DNA from 4 places in the Virgibacillus dakarensis genome. Region 1 is predicted to be linked to each of the others. Evidence: riboswitches for the same ligand, from Rfam matches in the RefSeq annotation. Region 1 holds a riboswitch; each other region holds the start of a gene.
What was found. A riboswitch is a leader RNA that binds a small molecule or an ion and turns the genes downstream of it on or off. The one in region 1 is predicted to bind thiamine pyrophosphate.
Positions count from the first base shown of each region.

Region 2: linked by a shared signal. The riboswitch ahead of CZ382_RS10365 (lipoate--protein ligase family protein) and the one ahead of CZ382_RS01655 (ABC transporter substrate-binding protein) in region 1 are both predicted to bind thiamine pyrophosphate.
Region 3: linked by a shared signal. The riboswitch ahead of thiT (energy-coupled thiamine transporter ThiT) and the one ahead of CZ382_RS01655 (ABC transporter substrate-binding protein) in region 1 are both predicted to bind thiamine pyrophosphate.
Region 4: linked by a shared signal. The riboswitch ahead of thiT (energy-coupled thiamine transporter ThiT) and the one ahead of CZ382_RS01655 (ABC transporter substrate-binding protein) in region 1 are both predicted to bind thiamine pyrophosphate.

Region 1 is NZ_LT732553.1:318,312-326,166, forward strand. It holds gene CZ382_RS01625 (transposase) at 1-259, opposite strand, end outside; gene CZ382_RS01630 (YczE/YyaS/YitT family protein) at 715-1,365, shown strand; gene yidC (membrane protein insertase YidC) at 1,399-2,187, opposite strand; gene CZ382_RS01640 (hypothetical protein) at 2,127-2,507, opposite strand; gene CZ382_RS01645 (sodium/proline symporter) at 2,863-4,299, shown strand; gene CZ382_RS01650 (Dph6-related ATP pyrophosphatase) at 4,517-5,110, shown strand; TPP riboswitch at 5,187-5,297, shown strand; gene CZ382_RS01655 (ABC transporter substrate-binding protein) at 5,422-6,426, shown strand; gene CZ382_RS01660 (thiamine-binding protein) at 6,439-6,729, shown strand; gene CZ382_RS01665 (ABC transporter permease) at 6,729-7,487, shown strand; gene CZ382_RS01670 (ABC transporter ATP-binding protein) at 7,489-7,855, shown strand, end outside.
Region 2 is NZ_LT732554.1:156,195-164,049, reverse strand. It holds gene lipA (lipoyl synthase) at 40-999, opposite strand; gene CZ382_RS10365 (lipoate--protein ligase family protein) at 1,001-1,831, opposite strand; TPP riboswitch at 1,950-2,054, opposite strand; gene CZ382_RS10360 (AraC family transcriptional regulator) at 2,215-3,138, shown strand; gene CZ382_RS10355 (ABC transporter ATP-binding protein) at 3,350-4,126, shown strand; gene CZ382_RS10350 (YusW family protein) at 4,175-4,702, opposite strand; gene trpA (tryptophan synthase subunit alpha) at 4,812-5,618, opposite strand; gene trpB (tryptophan synthase subunit beta) at 5,611-6,816, opposite strand; gene CZ382_RS10335 (phosphoribosylanthranilate isomerase) at 6,794-7,426, opposite strand; gene trpC (indole-3-glycerol phosphate synthase TrpC) at 7,416-7,855, opposite strand, start outside.
Region 3 is NZ_LT732553.1:835,506-843,360, forward strand. It holds gene CZ382_RS04165 (M3 family oligoendopeptidase) at 119-1,903, shown strand; TPP riboswitch at 1,979-2,083, shown strand; gene thiT (energy-coupled thiamine transporter ThiT) at 2,208-2,780, shown strand; gene CZ382_RS23930 (hypothetical protein) at 3,135-3,284, shown strand; gene CZ382_RS04175 (hypothetical protein) at 3,437-4,858, shown strand; gene CZ382_RS04180 (carbon starvation CstA family protein) at 5,185-6,930, shown strand; gene CZ382_RS04185 (cory-CC-star protein) at 7,012-7,269, shown strand; gene CZ382_RS04190 (ArsA family ATPase) at 7,405-7,855, shown strand, end outside.
Region 4 is NZ_LT732554.1:2,030,565-2,038,419, reverse strand. It holds gene proP (glycine betaine/L-proline transporter ProP) at 1-769, opposite strand, end outside; gene CZ382_RS19275 (amino acid ABC transporter ATP-binding protein) at 1,141-1,863, opposite strand; gene CZ382_RS19270 (amino acid ABC transporter permease) at 1,860-2,522, opposite strand; gene CZ382_RS19265 (transporter substrate-binding domain-containing protein) at 2,606-3,409, opposite strand; gene thiT (energy-coupled thiamine transporter ThiT) at 3,840-4,436, opposite strand; TPP riboswitch at 4,544-4,645, opposite strand; gene prpB (methylisocitrate lyase) at 4,774-5,682, opposite strand; gene prpD (2-methylcitrate dehydratase) at 5,698-7,137, opposite strand; gene mmgD (citrate synthase) at 7,283-7,855, opposite strand, start outside.

The DNA of each region.
Region 1 (7,855 bases):
CCAACAGCTCGGATGTTTCGTGAAATTCGTCCATGCGATTGGACAGTCGCTTGACGGTTTGTATCGCTTCAATGGGTTCTTCCAGAGCGCGTGCAATTTTAGTAAGCAAAACAGATCTGCCTTTTGCTAGTCCAAATAACATGTCCAGGATAAAGTTTTTGTTGGGTTTTTGCAGCCCTTGGGTTAATTTGGACGCAAAATGAAAAATGGAACGTTTTGTGGTATAAATTGATTGGTTAAATGTGTTATGATTAGACATAAAGAGTCTCCTTTTTGTGTTCATATATTTTGTTTTAACCCAATAAAATTTTAACACATTTAGGGAGGCTTTTTATTTTTCTTTTTCAATAAATGACGTACATTTTAAGCAAAAAACGTTAAAATAGGCATCAAAAAGTTCATTTATCACTAGAACTTTTCGATGCCTATTTTTTGTTGGAAGTCAATCATTATTTTTAGGTAAACTTAAATATGTGTAGGTATTATTTCATCCTATAATATTGATATTGCATGGCAGGGGTTGCGCGTTCAAGCCGCGGGGTTGCGCGCTATACACCCCGAGATGCACCTTTATGCTGCTGGATTGCGCTCCCATGCCCAGAGGTTGCACGCTCGTGGCTCGATATTGCGCACTTATTCCAATATTGATTTGACTATAATTATATCTTATGATTAAAAATAAATATATCTAACCGAAATGAAAGAAGGGTAATAATGATTCAAATGATTCGCTGGCCCTTTTTTGTCATAGGGGTAATTGTTTTTAGCTTGGGAATTTCGATTACAATAAATGTCCAGCATTTAGGTATCCACCCATGGGATGTTTTAAGTGTTGGGCTTTTTGAGATTTTTGGTTTTTCGATTGGGACATGGAATATAATAATCGGACTCATGCTGATTACTGTTTCATGGTTTCTTGATAAAAGCTATATCAAGCTTGGAACATTTTTAAATGCTTTTTTAGTGGGCTCATGTGTTGATGTCATTTTGTGGCTGGATTTTTTGCCGCATGCAACCCACTCATGGCTGGATGTGCTCATTATTATAATGGGGATTGTCATTATGGGTGTTGGCGGTGGTGTTTACAATGCAGCTGGGGTGGGGTCGGGTCCGCGTGATGGCTTCATGCTGTCAATTGCAGACAAGCTGGGCGCTCCGATTAGGAGGGTGCGGATTATTACCGAGTCCGGTGTGCTTGTCGTTGGATTGCTGTTAGGTGGACCGGTTTTTATTTTTACATTTATCTTCACATTTGTACAAAGCCCGATCTTTCAATTTTCCTTTTTGAAATGTAAAACGTTTGTGGAGCGGCTTGAGGCAGCGAAACAAAAGAAACGTTTATCACATACGACTGTGGCAAAATGAAAAAGCACTCCCTCAGAGGAAGTGCTTTTTCATTTACTCTGCCTTTTTCAAATACAGCTTCTTGGAAATCAGAGTCTGGAGAACTAAGAATGATCCCGAGACGATCCAGTATAAAGGTAGTGCAGCTGGGAAATTAAACGACACAATAAAAATCATAATTGGCGAGATAAAACTAAATAGTGCCATTTGCTTTTTCTGCTTCGGATCCATTCCAATCTGTGAAACTTTTGCCTGAATTAAATAGACTGCTGCTGCAATAAACGGCATAATGACATCCGTTTGCCCAAGATTAAACCAGAGAAAGTTGTGTGTTGCAATTTCTGGAGTGCGCCGGATTGCATAGTAAAGGCCAATAAAAATTGGAAACTGGATAATCATTGGTAAGCAGCCTAACGAAGCTAATGGATTCATCTGATGTTTTTGATACAGTTGCATCGTTTCTTGCTGCATTTTCATTTGTGATTCTTTATCTTTTTTACCCTTATACTTTTCTTGAATTGCATCCATTTCCGGTTTCATGACTTTCATTTTTTCCTGCATGTTTGTACTATTTTTCATTTGCTTTAGCATTAAAGGCATTAATACAAGACGAACCAGCAATGTTATCACAATGATTGATAAGCCGAAATCGCCATTTAGTATAGAGGCAAGTCCTTTAATTAACACGGAGAAAGGATACACAAAATAGTGATCAAAAAAACCGGGTGAATCAGCACTGATTGGAGCGCCATTCGCACCTTGGCATCCTGCTAAAATGATTACTAAAATAACCCCGATAAAGCTATATTTTGTAAGGGATGTGAATACAGATTTTCTTTCCATTGTTGTCCTCCTCGTTTTTTCTTGGTTGCGGTTGAAAACAAGAAGGAATGAGCATCTGTATCATCATCTGGTGCTTCGATACGCTTCGTTTTGGTTGCGATCCAATTTTGTATTTCGGTATTAGCTCCAAGATCCTCCTGCCTTGGAAGTAAGCGAAATCTGGCAGCATGCCATTGTCTAGTGGCGAGATCGTTGTTTTGGTTGATCATATGCATGTTAAATGATATCCCGCGATATGCACAAATCATCGACAAAGCGATACTTAAGTACAAATAAAGCGGCGTAATATCGCTCATCAGGTCATTCACTAACTCCAACATCTGTATTCACCCCCTCGGTTTATAAGTTTTGTAACAACTCTTCATACGAAACATTACTGGATTTGGTTTCAAATTATCCAGATTGTCCTTCTCTACTATAAAACATTTCCACGCTAATGAAAACACCTCATGACAATTTACCAAAAAGATCACAAATTTATTAACCTATGCCAATAAAGCATGAAGGATTCTAGTAGAATTTTAGAATCTTAACTGCCTGTTCTTATCTGATTATTCAGTACATACATTTAGTAAAAAAAGACTGTAGTGGGAAGGAGGACTGATAAGTGGTAGTGAATGTCCAAACCGTTTTTGTTCCAAGTGGATAGAAGCATTCAGTCAGGAGGTATTTATAATGGATAACATTATCTTGATCGAATTCATTATCTATTTTGTTGTTATTATTGCGATTGGTTATATGACAAGCCGGACAAAGATGGATCATGCGGTATTCCTTCTAGGTGGAAAAAAGCTGCCAGGCTGGGTATTAGCATTTTCGGAAAGAGCAACTGGTGAATCCGCTTGGCTCTTGTTAGGTTTTACCGGATTCGTATTTACGACCGGACTTGCTGGGATTTGGGTTGCTGCAGGAATAGCACTGGGCATTATTTTTGCATGGCTTTTCCTGGCCCGAAAGTTTATGCGGGAAACTGATAAACATAACGTCTTAACATTACCCGATTACTTGGCCGTTAAATTTGGGGAAAAGGCAAATTTGATACGCTGGATTGCCAGTATTTTAATTTCCTGTTTTTTTATGTTCTACGTGGGGGCACAGCTTGCTGGAGCTGGAAAATTATTTTTAACAACATTCGAAATGAATGAAACGGTCGGGGTTGTACTGGCAACGATTGTCGTGCTTGCGATTGCTTATTTTGGCGGATTTTTATCCGTTGTTTGGACGGACATGATTCAAAGTATTATGATGCTGGTTACACTTTGTGTACTGCCAATCATTGCACTTATTTATATTGGAACGCACGACCTGTCGATTAGTCAATCGCTGGTCGAGGCTGGAGAATCATTCAATTCATGGTTTGGCGGAGCTACGGGATTTGCCATTGGTGTATTGTTCTTTAATAACTTTTCCTGGTTTTTCGGGTATTTAGGCGGCCAGCCACAGCTAAGCAGCAGGTTTATGGCGCTGAAAAATGAGAAAGAGGCGAAGCAAGGTATTTCAGTTGCGATTATTTGGACGATTATGGCCTATACTGGTGCGTTTTTAATTGGGCTGGCGGCGATTGCGATGTACAGTCAAGGCTCGTTTGCTGATGTAGAGACGATTCTCCCGCATATGATACTGGATTTGCTGCCGCCTTGGATTGCCGGTTTGTTGTTATCCGGAATTATGGCAGCAATTATTACAACGGCAAATTCTCAGTTAATGGTTGTTACCAGTTCGGTTAGTGAGGATATTATTCATAAGACACTCGGCATGAACTTGACGGATAAGCAATTATTATCATTGTCTCGGATTATTGTATTGGTTTCAGGGATTATCGGTATGCTTATTGCCCTAACCTCTGATTCTCTGGTCTATCTAGTTGTCAGCTGGGCGTGGGCTGGTGTCGGTTGTACCTTATCCCCGGCGATCCTGATGACGTTTTTCTGGAAGCGCTATTCCGGTATCGGGGTTGTAGCAACGATTATTTCTGGGTTTGTTTTTACCGTGTTGTGGATTAGCACACCGTTAGATGGTATCATTACATCCCGGTTCTCTACTTTTTTCATTGCAGCATTGTTCGGAATCGTATTCAGTTTGCTGTTTCCGGATAAAAAAACTGCGGAATAGGGTTGCATCCAAATTCAATACAAATGTACGGTTGTCTTGAGGCATGTACCAATACAAGTACAGTTTTCGTCGCATAGGATACAGTATAAATCAAAACAAGTCTTGTGGAAGATTTACAACAACAACCCATGAACCTTGGGAAAGCCAACTTATCACTGGCTTTCCCAATTTTTTGTCTAAATGGTATAGTGTAGTATAACGAAAGGAGCCGATAGACATGAAGGTAGCATTATCATTTAGTGGCGGGAAAGATAGCTGTTTAGCACTATACCGTCTAGAGCAGCAGGGTTATCATGTTGTCAGCCTTATTACTACGATATGGAAGGAAAAACAAGAAACTGTCGCACACGGGGAGAAGCTTGAGCGGATCAAAAAGCAGGCTGAGCGGATTGGGATTCCAGTTCATTTTATTGAAACAGACTTTGCAGGGTATACAGAAGATTTTGTTCGCACACTAAAGGACCTAAAAACGAAATACGAGATTGATAGTGTCGCATTTGGTGATATTTACTTAGAAGGGCACCGTGAATGGGGAGAGCAGGTAGCCGAAAAAGCAGACGTAGCACCAATCTATCCGTTGTGGACAGAAAAACATAAGGTGTTGGATCTATTAAGGGAATTCGTAGCGTTGAAATTTCAGGCGCGTGTTATCAAAGTAGATAATACAAAGCTTCCGGAAAACTGGGTTGGTCGTCTTGTAGATGAATCATTTATCGCTGATATCAGTGGAAAGGATGTTTGCCCGTTAGGTGAATCTGGTGAATATCATACTACTGTATTTGATGGGCCCATATTTAGGAGGCAGGTTTAAATATCAAATTCAAAATTCCAACCTTGCAAACGATACCGTAATGTAGTACCTTTGAACATGTAAGATAAAAATGAAATAGATTTTGTGGGGGGACCAGTTGATGCTGGTTGAGATTGTATCCGATAGATACTGACCCTTGGAACCTGATCTGGCTGAAACCAGCGTAGGGAACATGTTGAACAGGAAAGATAAACTATCTTTTTCGCACACACCCCAGGTTTAAAAATGGCGGTGTTTTTTTATTGCAATTTCCGCAGCCCTTTCGCCGATCATTTTCCTAAACAAAACTACCATCACATGGAGGATAAGAAATGAAGAAGCTTTTATTTTTACTTATCATGATTACCGTTCTTACTGCATGTAACAGTAACAACGGATCCAAAAGCACGGAACAGGATCAACAGGATAGGGACGGTATGCAGAAAGTAAAGCTTGTCCTGGATTGGACACCAAATACGAATCATACTGGCCTTTATGTTGCACAAAAAAAGGGATACTTTCATGACGAGGGACTGGATGTGGAAATCATAATGCCGGGAGAGGTTGGGGCTGATCAGCTTGTCGCATCAGGAAAAGCCGATTTTGGTGTTAGCTACCAAGAAAGTATTACGGAAGCACGTGTGCAAGGTGTGCCGGTTGTCTCCATTGCAGCGGTGATCCAGCATAATACATCCGGTTTTGCCTCACCAAAGGAAAAAGCCATCACATCACCGAAGGATTTTGTCGGAAAAACGTATGGTGGCTGGGGAGCACCAGTTGAGAAGGCTGTCCTAGCATCCCTTATGAAACAAGAAAATGCTTCCGTTGATAAGGTGAATATTGTCAATATGGGGAACACCGACTTCTTTACGGCAGTAAAGCGTGATATTGATTTTGCCTGGATTTATTATGGCTGGACAGGCGTAGAGGCCGAGTTGCGTGGTGAGAAATTAAATATGTTGTATCTGACCGATTACTCGAAAAGACTTGATTATTATACACCGGTTCTTACTGCGAATGAGAACACGATTAAGGAAAACCCGAAAACAGTTAAGAAGTTTTTGGCAGCCGTTTCAAAAGGGTATGAATTTGCCATTGATAATCCTGAAGATGCGGCTACTATTTTGCTAGATGAAGTTCCAGATCTTGATGCAGAACTGGTAAAGGCTAGTCAGGAATGGCTCTCACCAAAATATCAGGATGATGCCACACGCTGGGGTGAACAGAAACTGGAAGTCTGGGATAATTATGCAAGCTGGATGTACGACAATCATTTATTAGAAAAACAGCTAGATAGCAAGAAAGCTTTTACCAATGAATTTTTACCAAAAAAATAGGAGGGGCTTCAAGTGGCAAATGCTTTAGTAAGTATTCAAATTATCCCAAAGACGAAAAACGGAGAAGATACGATTCCATATGTAGATGCTGCAATAGAGGTTATCGATCAGTCTGGAGTGAAATATGAAGTGCATCCGCTCGAAACAACGATGGAAGGAGATTTGCCGGAATTGCTGTCAATTATTGAAAAAATGAATACCAGAATGACCGAGCTGGGGTGTGAAAGTATTATTTCACAGGTAAAAGTATTTCATAAACCGGATGGAGCCTCGATGTCAGAACTGACGGAGAAATATCGCTAATGAAAGGGATCATGGAAAAAGGCTGGAAACCCGTTGTGGTTCTCCTCCTTTTATTCGGTATTTGGGAGCTTTCCAGTAAACTGTTTGACATACCGGATTGGCTCCTGCCTGCACCGTCGCAAATTGGCAAAACAGGAATAGAAGCCTGGCCAATGTATCAGCATCATTTAATCTCAACCATTACTTTATCGATTATGGGCTTTTTGATTGGTGCAAGCATCGGGATTTTGGTTGCTGTTTGTCTGCATCTTATTCCATTTGTTCGGGAAGCATTTTTTCCTTTGATGATTTTATCACAAAATATCCCGATTATTGTGCTGGCACCGCTTTTAGTGATCTGGTTTGGATTTGGGATGCTGCCCAAAATTATCATCATCACATTGGTTTGTTTCTTTCCAATCGCTGTTGCAGCATTGGATGGGTTTCGGCAAACCGATCGTGATTTGATTCATTATATGCAAATGGCCGGGGCAAATAAAAGGCAGATTTTCAGGAAATTGGAAATTCCAAGTGCACTTCCATCATTATTTTCCGGATTAAAAATTTCTGCAACTTATAGTGTAATGGGAGCAGTTATTTCTGAATGGCTCGGTGCGAATGAAGGAATTGGTGTCTATATGACATTAGCATCCTCATCATTCCGAACCGATCGTGTCTTTGTTGCGATATTTTTCGTCATGGTTCTGAGTCTTTTGTTCTTTTCACTGATCGCTTTTATCGAAAAAAGACTACTTAATTGGAAATCAGAGGGGAACTGATATGGGAAAACTACATGTTCAAAACGTAACAAAGTCATATAGCCAAAACGTGATACTGAGCGATGTATCATTTACCGTACATGATGGTGAATTTGTTTCCATCCTAGGTCCATCTGGCAGTGGAAAGAGCACATTATTCCATGTAATAGGCGGGATCCGGCTTCCTGATTCCGGTGAGATTTATTTAGATGACAGGCTGATAAACGGCACAAAAGGAGCCATTAGTTATACACCCCAATCTCCATCTCTGCTTCCTTGGCGAAGTCTTTTAAGAAATGTATTGCTTGGTGCAGAAATAGCAGGGGGAGGAAAGGAAGCAGATGCAATGGAGATGATTGAACGTGCCGGGCTTAAGGGGTATGAGAATG
Region 2 (7,855 bases), on a different contig from region 1:
ATTCCATCAAGTGAAGCTCAAATCAATCGAGTACAATACTTATTTTTGAAACATCTCTACTTGAAAATCCACTTTTTTATTTTCTTGCTTCTCATAGCCTTTCATATAATCAATTCTGCGTTGGGCGGATGCTTGCGATACTTGTTCATCTGCATGATAGGACGAGCGGACAAGTGGGCCTGACTCACAGTGACGGAAGCCTTTCTCCAAAGCAATTTCCTTTAGCTCGGCAAACTCATCCGGGTGGTAATAGCGCTCTACCTTCAAGTGTTTTTTCGTTGGCTGTAAGTATTGCCCGATTGTCATAATGTCCACATCGTGTGCCAAGAGATCATCCATAGCCTGAATAATTTCTTCTTTTTCTTCTCCAAGCCCCACCATAATACTTGATTTCGTTGGTGTGTTTGGGGCAATCTCTTTAACACGCTGCAGCAATTGCAGGGAACGATCATACATCGCCCGTGCGCGGACACGCTTCGTTAATCGGCGTACGGTTTCAATGTTATGGTTAAAAATATCCGGCTTACTATCCATTAATGTATGAAGGCTATCATAATCACCCTTCATATCGGATGGAAGGATTTCAATGGTACAGCCAGGGTTCTCCCGGCGAATGGCTCGAACCGTTTCAGCAAATACGGCTGCCCCACCATCATTCAAATCATCCCGCGCTACTGCTGTAACTACCACATGCTTTAATCCCATAATAGCCACGGATTCAGCGACCCGTGCAGGTTCCCCCCAATCAAGCTCATTAGGTAACCCGGTTTTTACTGCACAAAAGCGGCAGCCGCGTGTACACGTATCCCCTAAAATCATAAATGTTGCCGTTTTACGCTCACTCCAGCATTCGTGGATATTCGGGCAGCGGGCTTCTTCGCAAACGGTGTTTAACTTTTTATCGCGCATTAACTTTTTAAGGCCTCGATAGGATTGGTTTGTATTGATTTTTGTTTTCAGCCATTCCGGTTTTCGTATGTATTCTTCTTGTTTAGCCATTTTACACGCTCCTTAATTGATGTTTGAAGTTCCATTCGTTTGTGTTGTATTTCTTCTCAGCAAGCTGGTATACTTCATCCCATTGCTCATTGGTTAATGCAAATGGAAATAGTTCTATGTCTACTCCTGTTTCAAATCCTGTTTTAAACGCGTCTTTCATGGTGTCAATTGAAATAGGTACATTAGACTCTTGACTGATCGTTGTTGCTTTCTTATCAAATGCCCTTCTGTTTCTTTCCCGTAGTTCTTCGCTCGGAAAACGGAACAGATCGAAAAGCATGATTTTATCAATCGATCGTGGTATCGACCCGTGCTGCAGCAGTACTCCTTTTTGACGAGTTTGTGCATTTCCAGATATTTTCTTTCCATTCACCATTAATTCATATAATGCAGGTTTTTCAAAGCATACGGCAGAACGGCTCTTGTTTGATTTCGTTGTTTCCGCATAATTTACTGTAATCCCGAGCTTTTCATACCCTGCAAAAATCCCCTTCGATAGTATGTAATAAGCTTCTCCAACTGAAGCCGGGATATAGGGCTTATCTTCCGCAATAATGATGCTGTAAGTTAGCTCATCATCATGCAAAACAGCGCTTCCTCCAGTCAACCGTCGAACGAGTGGAACCTGATAACGATCTAATGCTGGTAAATCAATTGCTTTATCAACATTCTGAAAATAGCCAACGGACAGGCTTGGTGCAGACCATTGATAGAAACGTAAAATTGGAGGTGTTTTCCCCTCACTATGCCAATGAAGCAACAACTCATCCAACGCCATATTCACTATGGCATCGTGTATCCCAGTATCGATAAATCCCCATTCATCACGCACATGTATCGCCTCCTCGTTTTGTTATGTTATGTCCTGAAATACGTGGAAGGGTGATAAAAAAACAAAAACCGCTCCCCAGTGGAATGCAGCTTTGGTTGTATGTACAATTAGTTCCATGTTACATACAGCTACACTTCCCCACGCTGGTATTACCTAGATCGGGTGCAAAGGGTCAGAACGAAAATGTTCTTCTCAGCTCTTGAAAGCTCCCCTAGTGAATTTGTTGATATTTTTTAAACTATTTATATGGTAAAGGGATTCATACAGATTGTAAAGCAAATTGGAAATTTTAGCTGTTTGGATTACCTTCTTACGGTATAATAAAAGTTAACGATTCCAGGATTAACAACCTTTGATCAAAGACATGTCTTTAAAAAGCACAGATGAACAGGAAAGAAGAATTGTCACCTGATAAAGTTGCATTAAGAAAGGAGAGAACGATTATGGAAGGGTTGCAGCGAATGATTGCCAGCATTGATTACATTGAGAAAAATTTAGACGCTGACCTCCCTATTGAACATGTGGCAATGGTTGCATGTATGTCTAGATTTCATTTTCAGCGAATGTTTCATATGTTGACGGGTGTAACCGTTGCTGATTATATCAGACGCCGAAGATTAACCTTGGCTGCTCAGGAATTAACGCATTCGAAAAGCAAAGTAATTGAGATTGCGTATAAGTATGGCTACGAGACTCCGGAGTCATTTTCCAAGGCGTTTCGTAAACTGCATGGTTTAAGTCCATCAGCCGCACGCCGTTACAATCAATCGTTGAAGGCATTCCCTCGTCTCTCTTTTCAAATTCAATTAAAGGGTGATGAAGAAATGAATTACAGAATTGTTGAGAAGGAAGCGTTTCGGGTTGTTGGAAAAGGAATACGTACGGCAACAATTGATGGTCAAAACCATCGTGATATTCCAGCTTTTTGGGATGAATCGAACAGGAACGGATTTACGGAGAAGCTCGTAAACGATTGTGGTTCAATGGGATTACTTGGTGTATGTATGGAATTTGATAAACAGCAAGAAGAATTAACTTATTTTATTTGTGCTGAACGGAGTAATCAAGCGGTTCCTTCCGATTGGGAGGAAAAGGAGATTCCGGCATCAACGTGGGCGGTTTTCCAGGCGATCGGTCCGGTGCCGCATGCGATTGAAAAGATATGGGATCGTATTTTTTCCGAATGGTTTCCCTCAACCGGGTATGAGCATGTTGATGCACCGGAAATAGAAGCTTACCCGCCAAATGGCGATGTAACGGCTGAGGATCATTGTTGTGAAATTTGGATTCCAATTGTGAAGAAGTGATGTTTATTAATAGCAGACACTCAAACGAAAGTCTGAATGTCTGCTATATATCGCAGTTTTATCTCAGCCAATAATGAATCTGATAATTGTCTTCTCAAATCCATGCAATAATTCGAATAATTTGTTTTTCTCCCAAACCAAATGTAGTATATAAGAAATTCATCATATGCTAGATTAGAAGAATGGGCGGCTAGAGAGGGGAAGGACAGCATTGGACAAAATAGTAGATATACAGAATATTTCATGGAAAAGGCACGGGGAAACGATTATATCGGATATCAGTTGGGGGGTCTCAAGAGGGGAACACTGGGCAATTCTTGGACTGAATGGTTCTGGAAAAACGACATTATTAAATATGATAAACGGCTACATTTGGCCGACGACGGGAAAGGTTAGTGTATTGGGGAAACCGTTTGGACAAACTGATATTCGGGAATTACGGAAATCAATTGGCTGGGTCAGTTCCTCCCTTCAAGAAAGAATGAAGGGGCTAGAGACCGTCGAAGATATAATCGTTAGCGGGAAATTTGCTTCCATCGGGTTGTACGAAAATCCAACAGAAGCTGATGTTGTAAAAGCCTGCAAGCTTATGGAGCAGCTTCAATGCAGTCATTTGCTAGGAAGAACCTATCAAACCTGTTCGCAGGGGGAGAAGCAAAAGATTCTTATCGCACGTGGTTTAATGGGATCACCAGAGTTATTGATATTAGATGAGCCGACGAACGGTCTTGATTTTATTTCCCGTGAGGAGCTAATGTCTTCCGTTAATCAATTAGCTGTACAGGAGAATGCACCAACGATCCTGTTTGTAACCCATCATATAGAAGAAATATTACCTGTTTTCACGCACACCCTATTATTAAAGCAGGGAACAGTTTATGCGAAAGGGAAAAGGGAAGAAATGTTAACCGGCGGACATTTATCACGTTTTTTTGATTTGCCTGTCCAAATTGACTGGAGTAACGATCGGGCGTGGATGACGCTTTAATTGCGGAATCAAAAGCAAAAAAGGTCTCCGTCAAGGAAGACCTTTTTACTACTTTCTGTCCTCAAATTCAAGTTTCGTATTATCTTTAAAGGTAATTTCGACTTCGAATTTGGTGTAATCATCTGGCAGGTCAAACGCTTTTAAGACCTGACTAATTGCATCGTCTTTTTTCGTGTCTTGAGTAATGGAAAGTTTTTTGACTTTTGGATATAGGTCATTAAAGGCCTCTTCACCCTTTTCATAAACATCATTCACCGAATCCTCTATTTTTGCATCAATGAACTCAGAGTTGTGCTCCCGTTCAATTTCTGCCTCATATTCTTGATTCTTGCCATAGCCAACTTCCAATTCGATATCAGTATAATCCAGTTGCCCCATTTTTTCGGACATATCTGTGTTGCTATCGTTGTTATTCATCGTATTATCTGGTTGTTTCGGATTACTATTTTGGGCTTGATTGTTGGAAGCGGCATTGTCGTTATCAGAGGCCCCGCCATTATCATTTTGCTGGCTGGCGCATGCAGCTAATAATAATGCAATTGATAGTGTAAAAATAATCTGAATGAAGCGTTTCAATCCTAACTCCTCCAATGTATCATTGTTATTACTATTTTGCCTATTTCCAGGTAATTTAAACGTTGCTTCTAAAAATATAATAGGCGGGGGAAATGTTTCACTTTTTTCTTTAGCGTGTACCGGAACTACTTATACTCGTATTATAGATACTTTCCCGGATTAACCGTTTAACCTCATCGATCTTATCTTGATATAACAATTCCACGATTTTACTTCCAACAATAACCCCATCACAAGCTGATCCCAATTCCCTTCCCTGTTCCGGGTTTGACACGCCAAATCCCGCCAAAACAGGAACATCGGTTATTTCTTTCAGATCCCGTAAATAGTTTATTACATTCGCCTGATGAGCGGCTCTTGCTCCGGTCGTACCTGTAACCGAAACAGCGTATAAAAAGCCTTCTGTCCGTTTGGCTATTTCCCGAAGGCGTTCTTCCGGACTGGTTAAAGCGGCCAAACGAATCAATGCGATCGACTTTTCCTGTAAATAGTCAACCACAAGTGCTTCTTCTTCAAGCGGCAAATCAGGAATAATCAACCCATCGACGCCTGCTTTTTCACAATCTGCCGCAAACTTTTCAATACCATATTTATAGATTGGATTTAAATAGGCCATAAATATAATTGGCATGCTAAGCTTGTTCCTAAAGCCTTCTAGTGTCTCGAAAACAGAAGTGAGCGTTGTCCCGTTACGTAACGCCCGGATTCCTGCATCTTGAATGGTTGGACCGTCTGCTACTGGATCAGAAAAGGGGATACCAAGCTCTACCGCAGAAGCACCGCATTCCTCCAAAAACAGCAAACGTTCCTCTAAAATATCCAGTCCACCGTCACCAGCCATAATATAGGGAACAAACAATTTTTGTCCAGCGGCTAATTTATCCTGAAAAACTTCTTCAATACGTTGCTTACCCATTTTTGTTTCCCTCCAATGCAGCTTTTACTTGTTCAACATCTTTATCGCCACGACCTGATAGACAAATGGCTAGTGATTGGTCCGGCTCCATTTCTTTTGCCAGTTTCATTGTATACGCAACAGCATGGGCACTTTCCAAGGCCGGAATAATACCTTCTATTTTAGATAAATACTGGAATGCCTCTAACGCTTCTTTATCGGTAATGGACGTATAGGTTACGCGTGAAGTATCGTGCAGATGACTATGTTCCGGTCCAACCCCCGGATAATCCAGGCCTGCCGAAATGGAGAAGGCTTCTTGGATTTGTCCGTGCATATCCTGCAATAAATGTGTCATCGTCCCATGTAAAACACCAAGATTTCCCGCAGTTAACGTTGCTGCATGCTTATTGGTTGTAATTCCGGCACCGCCTGCCTCAACGCCATACAGCTTTACGGTTTCATCCTGGATAAACGGATAAAACATGCCCATCGCGTTACTGCCGCCGCCGACACATGCGACAACCGCATCTGGCAGTTTTTCAGTCTGTTCCAGCATTTGTTTTCTCGTTTCGGCGCCAATGACGGATTGCAGATCACGGACGATTTTTGGAAAAGGGTGCGGACCAACAACGGATCCTAAAATATAATGTGTATCTTCTACATGACTGACCCAGTAGCGCAGTGCTTCATTGACAGCGTCTTTTAATGTGCCGCTGCCTTGTGAAACACTTTCGACCTTAGCGCCAAGCAATTCCATTCGGAAAACATTCAGCTTTTGCCGGCGAATATCTTCCTCGCCCATAAATACGACACATTCCAAGCCGAGCAATGCACAAACCGTAGCAGTAGCGACGCCATGCTGACCGGCACCCGTTTCTGCTACAACTTTTCGTTTTCCCATTCGTTTGGTTAGTAATGCCTGACCAACTGTATTGTTAATTTTGTGTGCGCCAGTATGGTTTAAGTCTTCCCGTTTCAAATAGATTTTTGGTCCGCCAAGCTGTTTGCTGATGTTTTCTGCATAATACAATGGCGTTTCCCGTCCAACATACTGCTTTAAATAATAGTCTAGTTCCTCCGTAAAGTCAGGATCCTTCATTGCCTTTTCATAGGCTTCCTCTAATTCTAACAAAGCAGGCATTAATAGTTCCGGAACAAACCTGCCGCCAAATTTTCCGTAACGTCCTTGTTTGTCAGGCATTGCGTATGTGGTCAATGTGCTCATCCTTTCGTTTTACATTTGTGATAAATTGTTTGATTTTAGCTAAGTCTTTCTGGCCATCTGTTTCCACTCCACTTGAAACGTCAACACCGGCAGGGCGGGCAGCTGCAATTGCATCCTGTACATTATCTGGATGGAGCCCGCCAGCAAGGATAATTTTTTCTGGTTCCAGATTTACCTTTGCAAGCAAATCCCAGTCAAAAGTTGTGCCGTTTCCACCGCGATTTGCACCTTTTGGGCTGTCCAGTAAATAGTAATCACATGGGTATGTCTTTATTGCCGCCAAATTTTCCGGATTCACGGAAAATGCTTTTATAATCGGGATATCGAGGATTTTCGCATACTCCGGTGTTTCATCTCCATGTAACTGAATATAATCAAGGCCAACCTGTTCAACAATTTTTTTTACTTCTTCCAACGATTCATTGACAAAAACGCCAACCTTTTTAACTGTCGAAGGAAGTGTCGCCGCTATGGTGGCAGCTTTAGCCGGTGTTATCCGCCGTTTGCTTGGAGCAAAAACAAAACCAATAAAATCTGCCCCCGCCTGAACTGCTGTATTCGCTGCTTCCTGCGTTGTAATTCCGCATATTTTAACGAGCATTTGGCAATCGCCCTTTCGTGAGTGAAATCCGTAAATCCTGGAATGTTTCCGTCAGGTTATTAGAACACATTAGCGTTTCTCCAACTAATATTCCTTTTACACCAGCGGCCTCCAATCGCTCCACATCGGTGCGAGACTTGACCCCGCTTTCGCCAATTAGTAATGCAGCTGAATTTTCAACCATTGGTGCAAGTTTTTTCGTAACATGCAGGTCAACTTCAAAGGTTTTCAAATTTCGGTTGTTGATCCCAATGATGTCGGCATCAAGCTCCACGGCGATCTGCATTTCCTTCTCGTTATGCACTTCACAAAGTACATCTAATTGTAAGCTTTTCGCATAGTTGTAAAGGCTTCTTAGTTGATCTTTATCCAACGCGGCAACGATAAGCAAAATAATATTCGCGCCAGCTGCTTTCGCCTGTTCAATCT
Region 3 (7,855 bases), 520 kb from region 1:
GAAAAGTGGTTAAAATTGACAATCCAGTTTTTTCCGTTTTTGAACAAATAGGATGAAAATATTCACATTTATCGATATAATGAAAGGAGTAGAAATTGTTATAAAAAGGAGAGGTTTGATGCAAACAACATATGAACCTACATGGGATTTGGATGTTATTTTTTCCGGTGGAAGTGAGTCAGCGGCGTTTCATACATATGTAGCAACGATAGAGGAAGAGATGGCAAATTTAGCTGCCGAGATAACGGATTTTGATCCAGCGAAAGAAACTGTGGACGCTGTTAAACTGGAAAGAATTGTTGAATTACTTGAACGAACGATGAAAAAACTGCGGGAAGCATCTGCCTTTGTCAGTTGCTTAAGTGCGCAGGATGTCAAAGATGAAAAAGCGGCTGTTTTAGTTGGTAAACGCAGCGAATTATCAGCGAAAATGAGTGCGATAAAAACAAATTTGGAACAAAAATTTATCAGTATTGATGATCAAACCTGGCAAGAGCTGCTTAAACGTCCTGGACTGCGGGAAGTTTCCTTTATCCTGAATGAAAACAGGGAAAAGGCGAAAGAATTGTTACCAGCAGAACAAGAAGTACTGATGAATGACCTGCAAATCGACGGTTATCATGGCTGGGGACAAATGTACGAAACCGTTGTTGGGAATATGCATGTTAATCTGGAAGAGAATGGGAGAATTACGTCCTATTCAGTTGGACAAGCAGCGAATAAATTAAGTAATCCGGATCGTTCTGTTCGCAAACATGTATTTGAAAAGTTGGGAGAAGCATGGACTGGGAATGCTGCGCTGTTTGGCCAAACGTTAAATCATTTAGCGGGTTTCCGGCTGCAAACATATAAACATCGTGATTGGAACTGTGTATTAAAGGAGCCACTGGCAATAAATCGGATGAAGAAAGCAACATTGGATGCAATGTGGAATGCCATAACGAACAAAAAACAGCCATTTGTTCAGTATTTACAAAAGAAAGCTGGATTATTAGGGCAAGAGAAACTAAGTATGTACGATATCGGGGCGCCACTGACGAATTCGGTAACAACGTCGAGTTATACTGAAGGAGCGAACTTTATCGTTGAGAACTTTCGTAAATTCAGTCCGAAGATGGCAGGCTTTGCCCGAATGGCTTTTGACAAACGCTGGATCGAAGCAGAAGATCGTGCTGGCAAACGCCCGGGTGGATTTTGCACGAGCTTTCCAGATAGTGGACAAACTCGTATTTTTATGACCTATTCGGGAACAACCTCGAATATTGCAACCTTGGCACATGAATTAGGCCACGCCTATCATCAACACGTGATGAATGATGTGAATGGACTAAATCAGCGGTATGCAATGAATGTTGCGGAAACGGCGTCAACGTTTGCAGAAATGATTATTGCCGATGCATCGGTAAAAAACGCTCGAAATAAAGAGGAAAAATTATCTGTGCTGGAAGATAAAATTCAGCGTAGTGTTGCCTTTTTTATGAATATTCATGCACGGTTTATTTTTGAACAACGGTTTTATGAGGAGCGGAAACAAGGGATGGTACCAGTTCCGAGATTGAATGAACTGATGGTTGAGGCGCAAAAGGAAGCCTATTGCGGGGCGCTTGAAGAATATGATCCGAATTTTTGGGCGTCAAAACTGCATTTTCATATTACAGGTACACCGTTTTACAATTTTCCGTATACGTTTGGCTATCTGTTTAGTCTGGGCATTTATGCATATGCCCTTGAAAAAGGCGGCAGTTTTGAAGATGAATATATTGAACTGTTACGTGATACAGGTAGGATGACCGTGGAAGAATTGGCGGAGATTCATTTGGGAGTTGATTTAACGAAGCCGGACTTCTGGGAAAGTGCCATCCAATTGTGTGTGAATGATGTTGAGGAATTTTTAGCACTGTAGGAATTGCTGGATCAGGGCATTGTCACCAGATGATAAATAGGCTATAATACACGTAACGAAAAAAGCATAGAAAGAAAAGTCTGCAGGGGGAGCCATATGGCTGAGAGTGAACAGTAATTTAGTTCTTACCCTTTGAACCTGTTAGTTAATACTAGCGTAGGGATGGTGGCTTTTTTGATGGAATAAAAAGCAATGTGAGCGGATTCCCCATCAGGAAGCTTCCCCTTTGTCATTGCTTTTTTTGTGTGCAAAAAATATTCGCTTTCGGCTGTTTTTTACTGCTGGAAAAGGGGAGGAGTTTCGTATGCGGACTAAACGAACATTATTTTTGATTGAGGTGGCCATTTTTACGGCACTTGCTTTAATGCTTGATCTCGTTCCATTTTTGTCGTTTAAAATTTGGGCGCAGGGCGGGTCGATTTCACTTGCCATGATTCCAATCTTTATTGTTGCGTTTCGCTGGGGGTTGAAAGGCGGATTGTTGTCAGGATTCCTTTGGGGTGTTTTGCAGGTTGCGGTAGGATCCGCTTATATTTTGGTTCCGTGGCAAGGCGTACTTGATTATGGCGTTGCCTTTACTGTAATCGGTTTTGCCGGTGTTTTTGCTAAGCGTATTCAACGGGCTGTAAAAGAAGGGAATACGAAGCGTTCGTTAGCTTATATTATGGCAGGTGTGTTTCTTGGTTCAATATTACGTTTTGCCGCACACTTTGCTGCAGGGGTTGTATTCTTCGGATCGGCAATCGATGGAATGAACGTATGGATATATTCTTTACTCTATAACAGCTCATATATTTTACCATCATTCGTTATTTGTACCATTGGCATATTTTTCTTGTTCAACAAACAGCCAAAGACATTGTTAAGTGCTGCATAGGTAATTTTGCATCTTTTAAAACCGTACCTGATGGTGCGGTTTTTTTGGTATAGGGATTGAGCCAAACGGGGAAAGAGGATAAAAAGAAATGGACATAATGGAGTATTGCTCGACGGTGAGTGTAGCAGCCAGATTTCCAGAGCATACGGGAAATTTCTGTGTTTAGGAGTAGTAACCCGATTCCATAAGTCTACCTCCCGACCGAAGACACGAGCTCCGATCGAACACGCGCAAAAACTCCGATTGATCAAGCGAGCAAAAGTCCCGATCGAACGGCAAGCGCTCCGATCGAGCTGAAGCTGTTTTGCATCCACTTAATACTTGCAATATAATAAAAACAGGGAGGTAATCGTCTTGCGCGAATTAATAGGAGAATGCCAATTATGTGGAAAACCTGTTTATTGTGAGAACGGTTTTTTTGACGGGGAACAAATGAATGGTAAACTGACATGTAACAGCTGTGCCGAGAAAATCGAATCGACTGAAGAGAACGGGCAAACGTAATGTATCTGCCCGTTTTTTAATGATCGGCTGTGTTCCAAGAATATATGCTGGTTCAAATCATTAGCAAATCTGTCATTATCACTATCTTTCTTTCACCTGTATTTACAATATGCATAGGCTATAACACATGCAGGAAAGAAAGGAAGGTTCAAGTGGAGCTGACATTATCGCATTGGTTGTACGGGATCTTTACACTTATTATTATTTTGACGATGATTTTTAAACGTGGTGTTGTACTGCCAACCTTACTGGGGACGTTTGTGATTGCCTGGGTTTACAACGGGAGTATTGTTGATGGATTTACGTCTATCTTTAACGCCAACTTGGTTGCAGCGAAAGAGCTTTTCAGCATTTTCCTGATTATTACATTTATGATGGCTTTATTGCATTCGTTACGTGATCTTGGTGCGGATCGGATGATGATTCAGCCGATTCAGAGGATAATGGTCAATGGACATGTTTCGTATTTCGTCCTTGTTGTTGTAACGTATGTTATTTCCTTATTTTTCTGGCCAACACCAGCTGTACCGTTAATTTGTGCATTACTTGTTCCGGCAGCAGTACGTGCAGGATTGCCAGCTGTTACTGCAGCAGTTGCGATTGCACTTTCTGGCCAGGGCATGGCACTTTCATCTGATTATATAGTACAGGTGGCTCCAAGCTTGTCAGCCAAATCTGCCGGAATTGATGTCGGGATTGTTTCGGATCAAGCCTTATTATTATCACTGATAGCAGGGGGAATAGCAATTACTGTTGCATATTTGCTTTATCGAAAAACAATCCGGCCAAAAGACAGCATATTAATTGAAGAGGATCTTCAAGCACTGCAGACAGAAACAGAATCGAGCCATAAACCTCGGGCTAATCACTTGCCAACCTGGAGTAGGATATTTGCCATTCTAGTTCCGTCGGCATTGTTATGTGTTGTTATTTATATGATTTATACAAAGCTTTCATCTGGACGAATGAGTGGTCTGGAAGGTGGTGACGGTGCTGCGTTTATCGGAGGTGTTGCCGTTATTTTGCTGCTATTATCCACTGTTGCGTTTGGCAGACAGCACGCTTTGGATTATATTAGCAACCACATAACTAATGGATTTGTCTTCGCCTTTAAGGCTATGGGGCCAGTCATCCCGATTGCTGGGTTTTTCTTTTTAGGCAGTGCTGATTTTTCCGGAAGTATTTTGGGAATCGAGGAAAATCCGCCTGCTTTTTTATTTGATATTGTTCAATCGACACAGGAGTTCTTACCGCAAAGTGCACTGCTTGCTGCATTCAGTGTACTGGTTATTGGTATCATTACTGGATTGGATGGTTCTGGATTTTCCGGGCTGCCGTTAACAGGAGCACTGGCAGCATCTCTGGATAATAGTGGAATTGATACGGGAACACTTGCAGCAATTGGTCAATTGGGGGCAATCTGGACTGGAGGGGGCACAATTGTCGCCTGGTCTTCTCTGATTGCGATTGCCGGCTTTTGCGGCGTTTCCGTGATGGATCTAGTTCGCAAAAACTTTATTCCAGTTATCCTCGGACTCGTCATTTCTACACTACTCGCAGTGTATATACTGTGACTTGCCTGAAAATACCGGTTTAGTATTCCCCGATATCATTGATGTTCGCCGTTTCCGGTTAGCCGGAAACTCGAACATCAACAATGCCATAAGCAGGAGTGTGACCGAAATGATTGGAATGATCCATGAATAAATTGGCCCGCCCTAAATCTACACAAGAAAAGTATTCCTCTTTTAACAGGAACTAAGAATCGAAATATTTACACTTCCATAATTATCAGTTAAAATAGATACTAAAATATGTTCCTATTACATAGCTTCTAATAGGATAAGCTCCTTTTTCAAATGCAGGGGTTAAATTTCTAAAATATGGGGAGGTAGGTTAAGTGAATGGTATTTTGGTTGCGATTATCGGAATTATTGTTTTTGCTTTAGGCTATCGGTACTATTCAAAATTTGTCGCGGAAAAGATTTTTCGTTTGGATCCGAATTATCAGACGCCTGCACATAAATATGAAGATGGCGTCGACTTTGTCCCTACGAATAAGTTTGTGCTTTGGGGGCATCACTTTACATCTGTTGCAGGTGCAGCTCCGATTGTTGGACCAGCTATAGCAGTATATTGGGGATGGCTGCCAGCTTTTTTATGGGTTATTTTAGGCACCGTTTTTGCTGCTGGCGTCCACGATTTTGGTACATTGGTACTGTCTGTCCGCAATAAAGGGCAATCAATTGGTACGCTCGCCAACAAACTAATTGGGCAGCGGGCAAAGATCTTATTTTTGTTTATTATTCTTATTCTCGTTTTAATGGTAAACGCCGTGTTTGCCTGGGTCATTGCCAATTTGTTTATTTCATTCCCGGCTAGTGTGCTGCCTGTATTTATCCAAATTCCTTTAGCTGTGTGGATTGGTTATGCTGTTTATAAGCGGAAACAGAAAATGCTTGTACCGTCGTTAATAGCGCTAGCCATTATGTATATTGCAGCGGTCGTCGCAAGTAAGGTAGATTTTCTGCAAATCGATTTGGTACAGTACATGGGCGGAGAAGATGGAAGCGGTTTATTTGGTTTGGGTTCTATCTCGACCGCGTTTTTCATTTGGATCATTATTTTAATGGTTTACGTATACATTGCATCCACATTACCGGTATGGAAGTTATTGCAGCCGCGCGACTTCATTAATTCCCATCAGCTCGTCGTTGGGCTGGCAATCTTGTATTTAGGACTTATTTTCACAAATCCGGATATTACGGCTCCGGTGACACATACAGGTACAGACGTTTCCTGGTTCCCATTATTATTCATTACGATTGCCTGTGGAGCCATATCCGGTTTTCATGGGCTTGTGTCTTCCGGAACATCCTCTAAACAGCTAAATAGAGAGACAGATGCGCGTATGGTTGGTTATTTAGGGGCAGTCGGTGAAGGAGCTTTGGCATTAGTTGCGATTATTGCAGTTGTAACATTCTTTGCCAATACAGATGAATTCCTGGCCACCTACAGTAGTTTCACAGCTGCAAACGGGGCTGGACTGAATGTTTTTGTTGAAGGTGCGAGTAAGCTTGCGGCAGGGTTGATGATCCCGCCTGAGGTTGCGACAACAATTGTATCCATCATTGTTGTAAGCTTTGCAGCAACAACACTGGATACATCCGTACGGCTTATGCGGTATATCGTGGCTGAACTAGGATCCGAATACAAAATGCCGGTTTTAACAAAAACGCATGTTGCAACAACGATTTCGGTTGTATCGAGTGCAGCGCTAGTACTTATACCGGAGGGACCAAAAGGGTTTGGCTCAGGCGGATATCTCCTTTGGCCGTTATTCGGAACGTCCAACCAGTTGTTGGCAGGAATTAGCTTATTAATGATTGCAATTTGGTTAAAACGTTTGGGCCGAAATTATGCAATCGCGTTGATTCCAATGATTTTTTTAATGTTTATGACGCTATATGCCATGTTTCAGCAGGTTGTCTTTCAATGGTCATGGTTCGGGACTGAATCAAACACATTATTGTTTGTGTTTGGTGCAATCATTTTTGTATTCGCCGTCTGGATTACCTTGACAGCGTTTGCGGCATTGTCAGGTAAAAGGGATGATATTCCGGGTGATAATATCAATGTGAAATAGTGAGGTTTATTCCAATGATGATGAAAGGGATCATGAACGATATGATCCCTTTTCGGTATCGAGAAAGAGGAGGGTGAAAATATGATCGATAAATTAAAAAAACTGGCTGCCTATTATGAAGAAGTTTTAAGTATGCCGCACCGCCAGGAAATAGCCCGGGAATTAAGAGATCAGGATGATTTATTTTTATTGCTGCTTTATTCAGAGATGATTGGTATCCCTAATCCAGTCTATTATTATACACTGGAGTTATATCCGTATATGATCGAAAAATTCCATGATTGGCATTTGCGGATGGGTATAGAAAAATCACCGCTGACCGGAATCCGCTGCTGCTAGAAAAAGGGACAAAAACCCGCTGCTTAAACGTGTAAGCATCATGGTTGTGAACGATTTAAGGCTATCCAGCGTCTGTTTTCAATCGTTTTATTATGTTAGTACATTGGGAAAGGCCCGTAAAAAGGAGTTTTTATCATGCAGGAATTCACGAAAAAAATTATCTTCGTCGGTGGTAAAGGAGGGGTTGGGAAATCAACATCCGCTGCTGCAATTGCTTGGAAAGCAGCCAAGGATGGGTATAAAACGTTGTTGGTCTCGACAGATCCAGCACACAATTTGGGGGATATTTTTAATCATAAAATCGGTGGGACAATAACAAGGATAACAGACCGGCTCCAAGCATTAGAAATTGATCCCGTGATCGAAACAAACAATTATATAAAAGGAGTAAAGGAAAATATTAAAGGTGTAGTTCATTCCGGAATGATTGCGGAGGTTCATCGGCAGCTGGATACCGCAAAAGCATCACCGGGTGCCGATGAAGCAGCGTTATTTGATAAGTTAATTACAATCATTTTGGAAGAGAGCAAGCATTTTGATAAACTTATTTTTGATACGGCGCCAACGGGTCACACCATTCGCCTGT
Region 4 (7,855 bases), on a different contig from region 1:
TTGATTCGCCTGTTTTTTCTGCTTTCTCTTTTTCTTCTTCCATTTTCTCAAATGCTGGCGTTTCTTCAAGGTGTGTACGTAAATACAGACCAATGAATCCGATCGGTGCCGCAATTAGGAACGGAATCCGCCATCCCCAATCAAGCATAGTCTCCGAACCCAAAATAAATGTTAGCAATGTAACAATCCCGGATCCGCCAATGTAACCAACTAATGTCCCAACTTCCAATCCACTGGCCATGACACCTCGACGTTTATCTGGTGCAGACTCCGCGATAAAGGTCATCGACCCCGAATACTCACCGCCCGTTGAGAATCCTTGAACTAATCGCGCTATCAATAATAGTATCGGTGCAGTTATACCAATTGTGGCATACCCAGGTATCAAGCCAATACTAAGGGTAGCTAGTGCCATGATAATTAATGTAATAGCCAAAATTTTCTTCCGGCCCAGCCGGTCGCCCAGCATACCGAAGAACATACCGCCAATCGGCCGGACAAGAAATGCTACCGCAAACGTTGCAAAACTAAATACCAGCTGCGTCGGACCAGCCATTTCCGGGAAAAACACCTTCCCAATGGTTGCCGCTAAATAGGAATAAATGCCAAAGTCAAACCATTCCATGGCATTCCCCATCGCCGTTGCGACAACAGCCTTTTTCGCAACATCTGTATCAACTACGGTAATATCATCTTTATGTAATTGATGCTTTTTTCTTTTTTTCAGAGATAGCTTAGATCGCCTTTTTCCATCTTTGTCCTGGTCCATCATACTCCTCCTTGTTGATTTTGCAACATTATCTCGTTTTCAATGTTCCCTATTCTGCAGTTTTCTATTTTGGAAAAGTTACAATCACGTAAATCCGGCCTTACCATAAATCGGAAATGACTCATGGCTTTGGAACGCAATCACGGTGGGAGCTAAAAAATATGCGCTTGAGCCCAGGATTGCGTGCTCAGACCTTAAGATTGCACGCTGCGTTCCTATTCATATTACATTCCCCCTTTTAGCATTGATACGAAAATGTAATACCCGGATTCTCACCAATTTAAACACTTTCACTATTTCCAAATATATAAAGAAATAAATAAGCAGCGCTCCCGTGGATACGCCGCATTTATCTACCCCAACTATAAAAGCTATAAAATCTTATTCAAAAAGCCTTTCGTCCGCTCCGATTCCGGGTTGGTAAAAATGTTTTCTGGATCGCCTTCCTCCATGATAATTCCTTCATCCATGAATAGCACCCTGTCCCCTACTTCTTTGGCGAATCCCATCTCATGTGTTACAACCACCATAGTCATCCCTTCAAGTGCCAGCTGTTTCATGACCTCCAGTACCTCACCAACCAATTCCGGATCCAGCGCGGAAGTTGGCTCATCAAACAACATTACCTTTGGCTCCATTGCCAGTGCCCGAGCAATTGCGACACGTTGCTGCTGCCCGCCGGAAAGCTGGCTTGGATACATGTCTGCCTTATCACTTAATCCGACCTTTTCCAATAATCCAAGGGCACGCTCTCTTGCCTCTTTATCACTGATCTTTCGTACCTTTTTCGGTGCTAGCATAATATTTTCCATAACCGACCGATGCGGAAAAAGGTTAAATTGCTGAAATACCATGCCTACCTCTGTCCGTACTTTGTTAATATTCGTCTTTGGATCGTTTAAATGATAGCCATTAACGACGACGTCACCACTAGTCATTTCCTCCAGCATGTTCAAACAGCGAAGGAACGTACTTTTTCCTGATCCACTTGGTCCAATTACGCAAACTACTTCTTGCTCTGCAATCTTGCAATTAATGCCTTTTAAAACTTCCAAATCACCGAATTTTTTATAGAGATCCTTCACTTCAATCATTGAATATCCAACCTTCTTTCTACGAGACGTAAAACAAGGGATAAAGTTAACGTAATCACAAGGTAAAACAATGCAACCGTTGTATAAATTTCAACTGCATTAAAATGATTTGCTGCAATCAAGCGCCCCTGGAAAATCAGCTCTGGAACAAGAATAACGGATAAAAGAGAAGTGTCCTTAATACTGATTATAAACTGGTTGCCCAGCGGAGGAATCATACGTTTAAAAGCTTGTGGCCAAATAATATAGCGCATTGTTTTTCCGTGATCCAAACCGAGAGACCGACCTGCTTCCATTTGTCCCTTTTCAATCGACTGAACAGCACCACGAACAATTTCTGCAATGTACGCTCCCGAATTTAGCGCGATAACAATGACACCCGCAGTGACCGATTCAAACGTATGACCAATAATAAGCGGCAATGCAAAAAAGATCCAAATCGCCTGCACCAAAACTGGAGTTCCGCGTATTACCTCGACATATATACTCGATATCCCATAAATTAACTTGTTTTTCGAAATCCGTCCCAACCCAAAAATAGCCCCCAGAATAAAGCCAATAAATAACCCTAGCACTGAAATAAGGAGGGTGTAATATAAACCCGTTGCTAGTTGTGGTAAAAAATCGATAACTCCTGCCCAATTAAATCGTCCTAACATCTTTCACCTCTCCTATTATATGAAGTAAAAAAGGGTGTAACGATTGGATGGTTACACCCGATAAAGCAGCCTGCAGAGTTCAGTTATTCAGGCTTTTCACCAAACCACTTTTCATGGATTTCATCGTATTTACCATTCTCCTTCAGTGTTGCCAATGCCTCATTAATGGCTTTAACCAATGCGTCATTTCCTTTTGCAATGGCAATACCATAATCCTCAGCCTGATACAAATCGCCAACCATTTTCAGACTGTCTTCACCTTTTGTTTTAATATAATAGGCAACATTTGGTGCGTCATACAAAATTGCATCCGCGCTGCCGTTTTCAACTGCCAGATAAGCCTGGTCAAGCTGTTCGTACTGATTAGCTTCAGCGCCATCAATATTTTTCTCAATATAGGCAGCACTTGTAGAACCTAGACGTGTAGCAATTGTCTTTCCTTCCAGATCCTCAATACCTTTGATCGAGTCATTGTCAACCGCCACGCCAATGCGTAAACCTGACTGATAGTAAGCGTCACTGTAATCGATTTTCTTTGCCCGATCCTCGGTAATGCTGATCCCGGCAATAGCGATATCAAATTGACCTGTTTGCAGACCGGGGATAATTCCATCAAAGTTCGTTGTTTCTAAATTAATCTTAAACCCTGCCTCAGCCGCTATTGCTTTTATCAACTCAATGTCAAACCCGACATATTCACCGTCTTCTTTAAACTCAAACGGTACAAACGATGTATCACTTACAACGGTATATTCGTCTTTCAAATCACCGCTGCCATTTTGGGCATCTCCATCCGCTTCTTTGTCAGATCCACATGCAGAAAGTCCGATTACGATAATAAATGAGAGCAAAACAGTGCTTAAAAATTTGCCATATCCTTTTTGCATTACGAAAGTCCCCCTTAAATAGTGTCGTATCTATTAACTTTAACAAAGATTCATTTTTTAGAAAAAACGGATACTTAATCATTTAAAAGGATAGATGGGCTTATATTCGGATAGTGATAATGTAATCCCGGTTATTCCTTTAATTATTACAAATACCTATTAAATACGGATGATTCTGATAGTTGCGTCTAAAAAACGGCTAAATTTGACAATCATTTATTATTTCCTTAAATGCTTACGAGGTTGAGTTGCGTAACCGTTGTCCAACGAAAAAAATAGCTGATGTATTGGCAGAAGATAAACACATTTATTAGATCACCGTATAGATCCCGGTATAGCTTTAATCCAGACTATAAGCATAACAAGTAATTCCATAAGAAACAGCCAAACACCTTTTTATGCTTGGCTGTTTTTAATGAGATTGTACTTTTCAACTAACCATACGCTGATCCTTAGCAGACTTTGCCGACGTAATTAATTGACCTGCCTTCGAAATGATTAGGACTAACACAATCGCACAGGCTATTGAAGAAGCAATATACGTGATCCCATTCATCGTCAATGAGTAAATAATTGGTGACTTCCCCGCTTCGATCGCATACTTTTTGAAAAAAATCACGCCGGCAACAAAATGCCAAAAATAGCGAGCAGCACCACCGACCAATGTCGCGATGACAATCCACATGAGTGCATTCCCTTTTCGTCCCCTTAGCAAATTCCCTTTGATTGGTCTGATGAAAAGACCGGCAAAGCCAATACATGCGAAGGCAATAAAATATTCAATAAATGCTTGTGTTGGTGTGAGAATCCATGCCTCACCGAGTGCAATCTGCAGGAGCCCCCAAAGAAATCCTGATACAAAAGCCGCAAAAAAACCCCAGCGAAAGGCAACAATAAATATTGGTACCATGGAAAAGGAAATAGATATGGACGGTCCAAAATGGAATGATGGCAATAAATCCAAAACAAATGCAAATGCCGCGAAAATGGCCACCTCAATCATCGTTTGCAAGCTTAATTTTTTCATCAAAAAATGCCTCCCTTTTTTGTTTTAACGCACCAAAAGGAAGACATAAGTGAATACAGATAAACCAGTCAAGTTACTGTTCTTTTCCATAGAAATCAGTAAACCACTGTTTTTAATCACCACATCCCTACGCTAGTACTAACTAACAGGTTCAAAGGGTCAGAACAAAACATGTTCTCTCTCAGCCTTACGCTCCCCTTGTGGTTGCGTTGTTATTTTATTATCTTTATCATAACATAAATTTAATTAAGTAGTAGAAAAGGACGTTGACTCCAGAAATTATCTTTAACATCGAATCGGAGTCATCGCTTGAAAATCAAAAGACTTGCATATTTTTCTATTGGTCACTGGACAACATTGTTTTGGCAATTGTTTCATCCAGCTCCTCAAAATCATCGTAAGAAATTGTCTTATATAACTCTTTCCTTGTTTGCATATCAGAGACACCATCTTTTTGTGTCCCCTCCTGTTTAATCAAACGAAAAATTCGTTCATAAGCCTTAGCAGCCACTCGTAAAGAAGTTACCGGATAAATAACCATGCGAAAGCCCATTTCTTCAAAGGCTTCAGCAGTAATATACGGAGTCTTGCCAAACTCCGTCATGTTGGCAAGCAGTGGTACAGCTATTTTTTTGGCAAATAAGCAAAATTCTTCATCGGTATGCAATGCTTCCGGGAAGATTCCATCAGCACCAGCTTCAATATATGCTTGTGCCCTTGTAATGGCAGCTTCCAGACCTTCTACTGCTCGTGCATCTGTACGTGCTATAACAACGAGTGACGGGGCTACCTCCTTAATCGCTTTCACCTTCTGAACCATTTCCTCTTTAGAAACAAGCTGCTTCCCATTAAGATGACCACATTTTTTCGGAAGTTGCTGGTCCTCTATTTGTACTGCCGCGACATTGGCTTCGATCATTTCCCGAGCTGTACGAGCAACATTAAGAACCCCGCCAAATCCTGTATCAATATCAACAAGCACAGGTAAATTCGTTGCCCGAACAAGATCCCTCGCTCTTTCCGCCACTTCGGTCGAGGTCACAATCCCAAGGTCTGGAAGCCCTTTGCTTGCGGTGTATGCACCTCCAGATAAATAAAGTGCCTTAAACCCAGCATTTTTCGCAACTAGTGCTGCCATTGCATCATGGGCTCCAGGGATTTGCAAAATTGATTTTTCATTGATTAGCTCCTTAAACTGGTTTGCCAGTTCTGCTTGTGAGGCCTGTTGATCCACTATCCATGCCATACACGATGTCCTCCTTTACGCGTTAACAAATAAGTCCATAAATGCATTCACTTTGATAGAATTAATTTTATCTTGATCGAAACACACTTCCTCAATTTTTTCCCGTTGCTTCCAGGTGTAATGTGTTGCAAGATTGGCAGTAAATTTTTCTTTGATCTTCGGAAATGCCTCTTCTCTTCTAAACCGATGCCCTAAAGGATATTCACACTCCACGTTTGCAGTTGCCGTTCCGTCTTTAAAATAAACTTGGACAGCATTAGCGATTGAGCGCTTGTTCGGATTTAGATAATCGTTTGTATATTGTTTGTTTTCTGTTACCACCATCTTATCCCGTAATCTGTCAATTTTAGGATCAGCAGCTGCTTCATCTTCATAATGGTCTGCCGTAACATCACCATGTAATAGTCCAACCGCTGTTATATATTGGATACAATGATCCCGATCTGCCGGATTATTTAATGGACCTTTTTTATCAATAATCCGAATAGCCGATTCATGTGTGGTAATCATTATTTTATCAATCTCATCGAGTCTATCTTTTACCTCTGGATGCAGCTGAACCGCTGCCTCTGCAGCTGTTTGTGCGTGGAATTCTGCTGGGTAAGCGACCTTAAACAAGACATTTTCCATCACATAGGCATCGAACGGGCGACTCAATGTTAACGTTTGTTTATTAAATAAGACATCCTGAAACCCCCAACCAGAAGCGGTCAATGCAGATGGGTAACCCATCTCGCCTTTAACAGCCAACATTGCCAAAAATACACCTCTGCTCGTTGCATCTCCGGCAGCCCAAGATTTACGCGATCCAGTATTTGGTGCGTGTCGATACGTACGAAGACTTGCGTTATCAATCCAGGCGTTTGATAATGCATTAATGATTTCCTCGCGCCCACCGCCTAACATTTTTGTAACAACAGCGGTTGTTGCTATTTTCACATATAACACATGATCCAGCCCAACACGGTTTAAACTGTTTTCCAGTGCAAGAACACCTTGAATTTCATGTGCTTTAATCATCATTTCCAATACATCATGAATGGTAAGCGGATCCTTCCCTTTTGCTACCTGGACCTGGCTTACATAGTCGGCAACTGCCAGGATTCCACCCAAGTTATCGGAAGGGTGCCCCCATTCAGCAGCTAGCCATGTATCATTATAGTCCAGCCAGCGAATCATGGAACCAATGTTAAAAGCTCCCTTTACTGGATCAAGTACGTAGGAAGTACCGGGGACGCGAGTTCCGTTTGGCACAACCGTCCCAGGCACAACCGGGCCAAGCAGCTTCGTACATTCCGGATAGCTAAGCGCAAGAATTCCACATCCTAAAGTATCAAGCAAAACATAACGAGCGGTCGTAAATGCTTCTGTGCTTATAATTTCTTTGTTTAAAACATAATCGGCAATTTCCTCGAGTAGTACATCGGTTTTATTTGTTTCATCTACTTTAATCACAATCCTCTTCCTTTCTATCCTTTTTATGTGGCAGGTTACGTGAGCCTTGATTATCTCAAATGTCGGCATGGCGATTAACTGAATTTTGTCGGCAAATCCGAGACACGCTTTTCGTGACATCACCTTCCGATAGTCAAATCACAAATTAATACGGTTTGCCAATATAATGGACCCGTGGGCGAAATATACGATTATGCTGATGCTGTTCAATCACATGCGCACTTAATCCAACTGTTCGTGCACTGAAAAAGATAGGTGTATATAACTGAATTGGAATCCCGAGCAGCCAATAAACTGGAGCAGCGTAATAATCCAGGTTCGGATATAAACCTTTCTCCCGCTTCATCAACTTTTCCCCAGCCTCACACATTTCCAGTAATAAGAAATCTCCGTTCTTCTCACAAAGTTGCTTTAATGATTCCTTCATCATTAATGCTCTTGGATCCATTTTATTCATATAAACCCGATGTCCAAAGCCCATAACTTTTTCTTTTCGGCTTAGCTTTTTCATTAGTAATTCTTCAAAGGAAGCTGCTGAATCAACTTCACGCAACATGTACATGACAGCCTCATTGGCACCACCATGCAAATTACCTTTCAGTGACGCAACCGCCCCTGTTAAGGCACCATATAAATCCGATTGCGTTGATGCTATCACTCTCGCAGTAAATGTGGAGTTCGGCATTTCATGTTCACTATACAATAGAAGGGATCGATC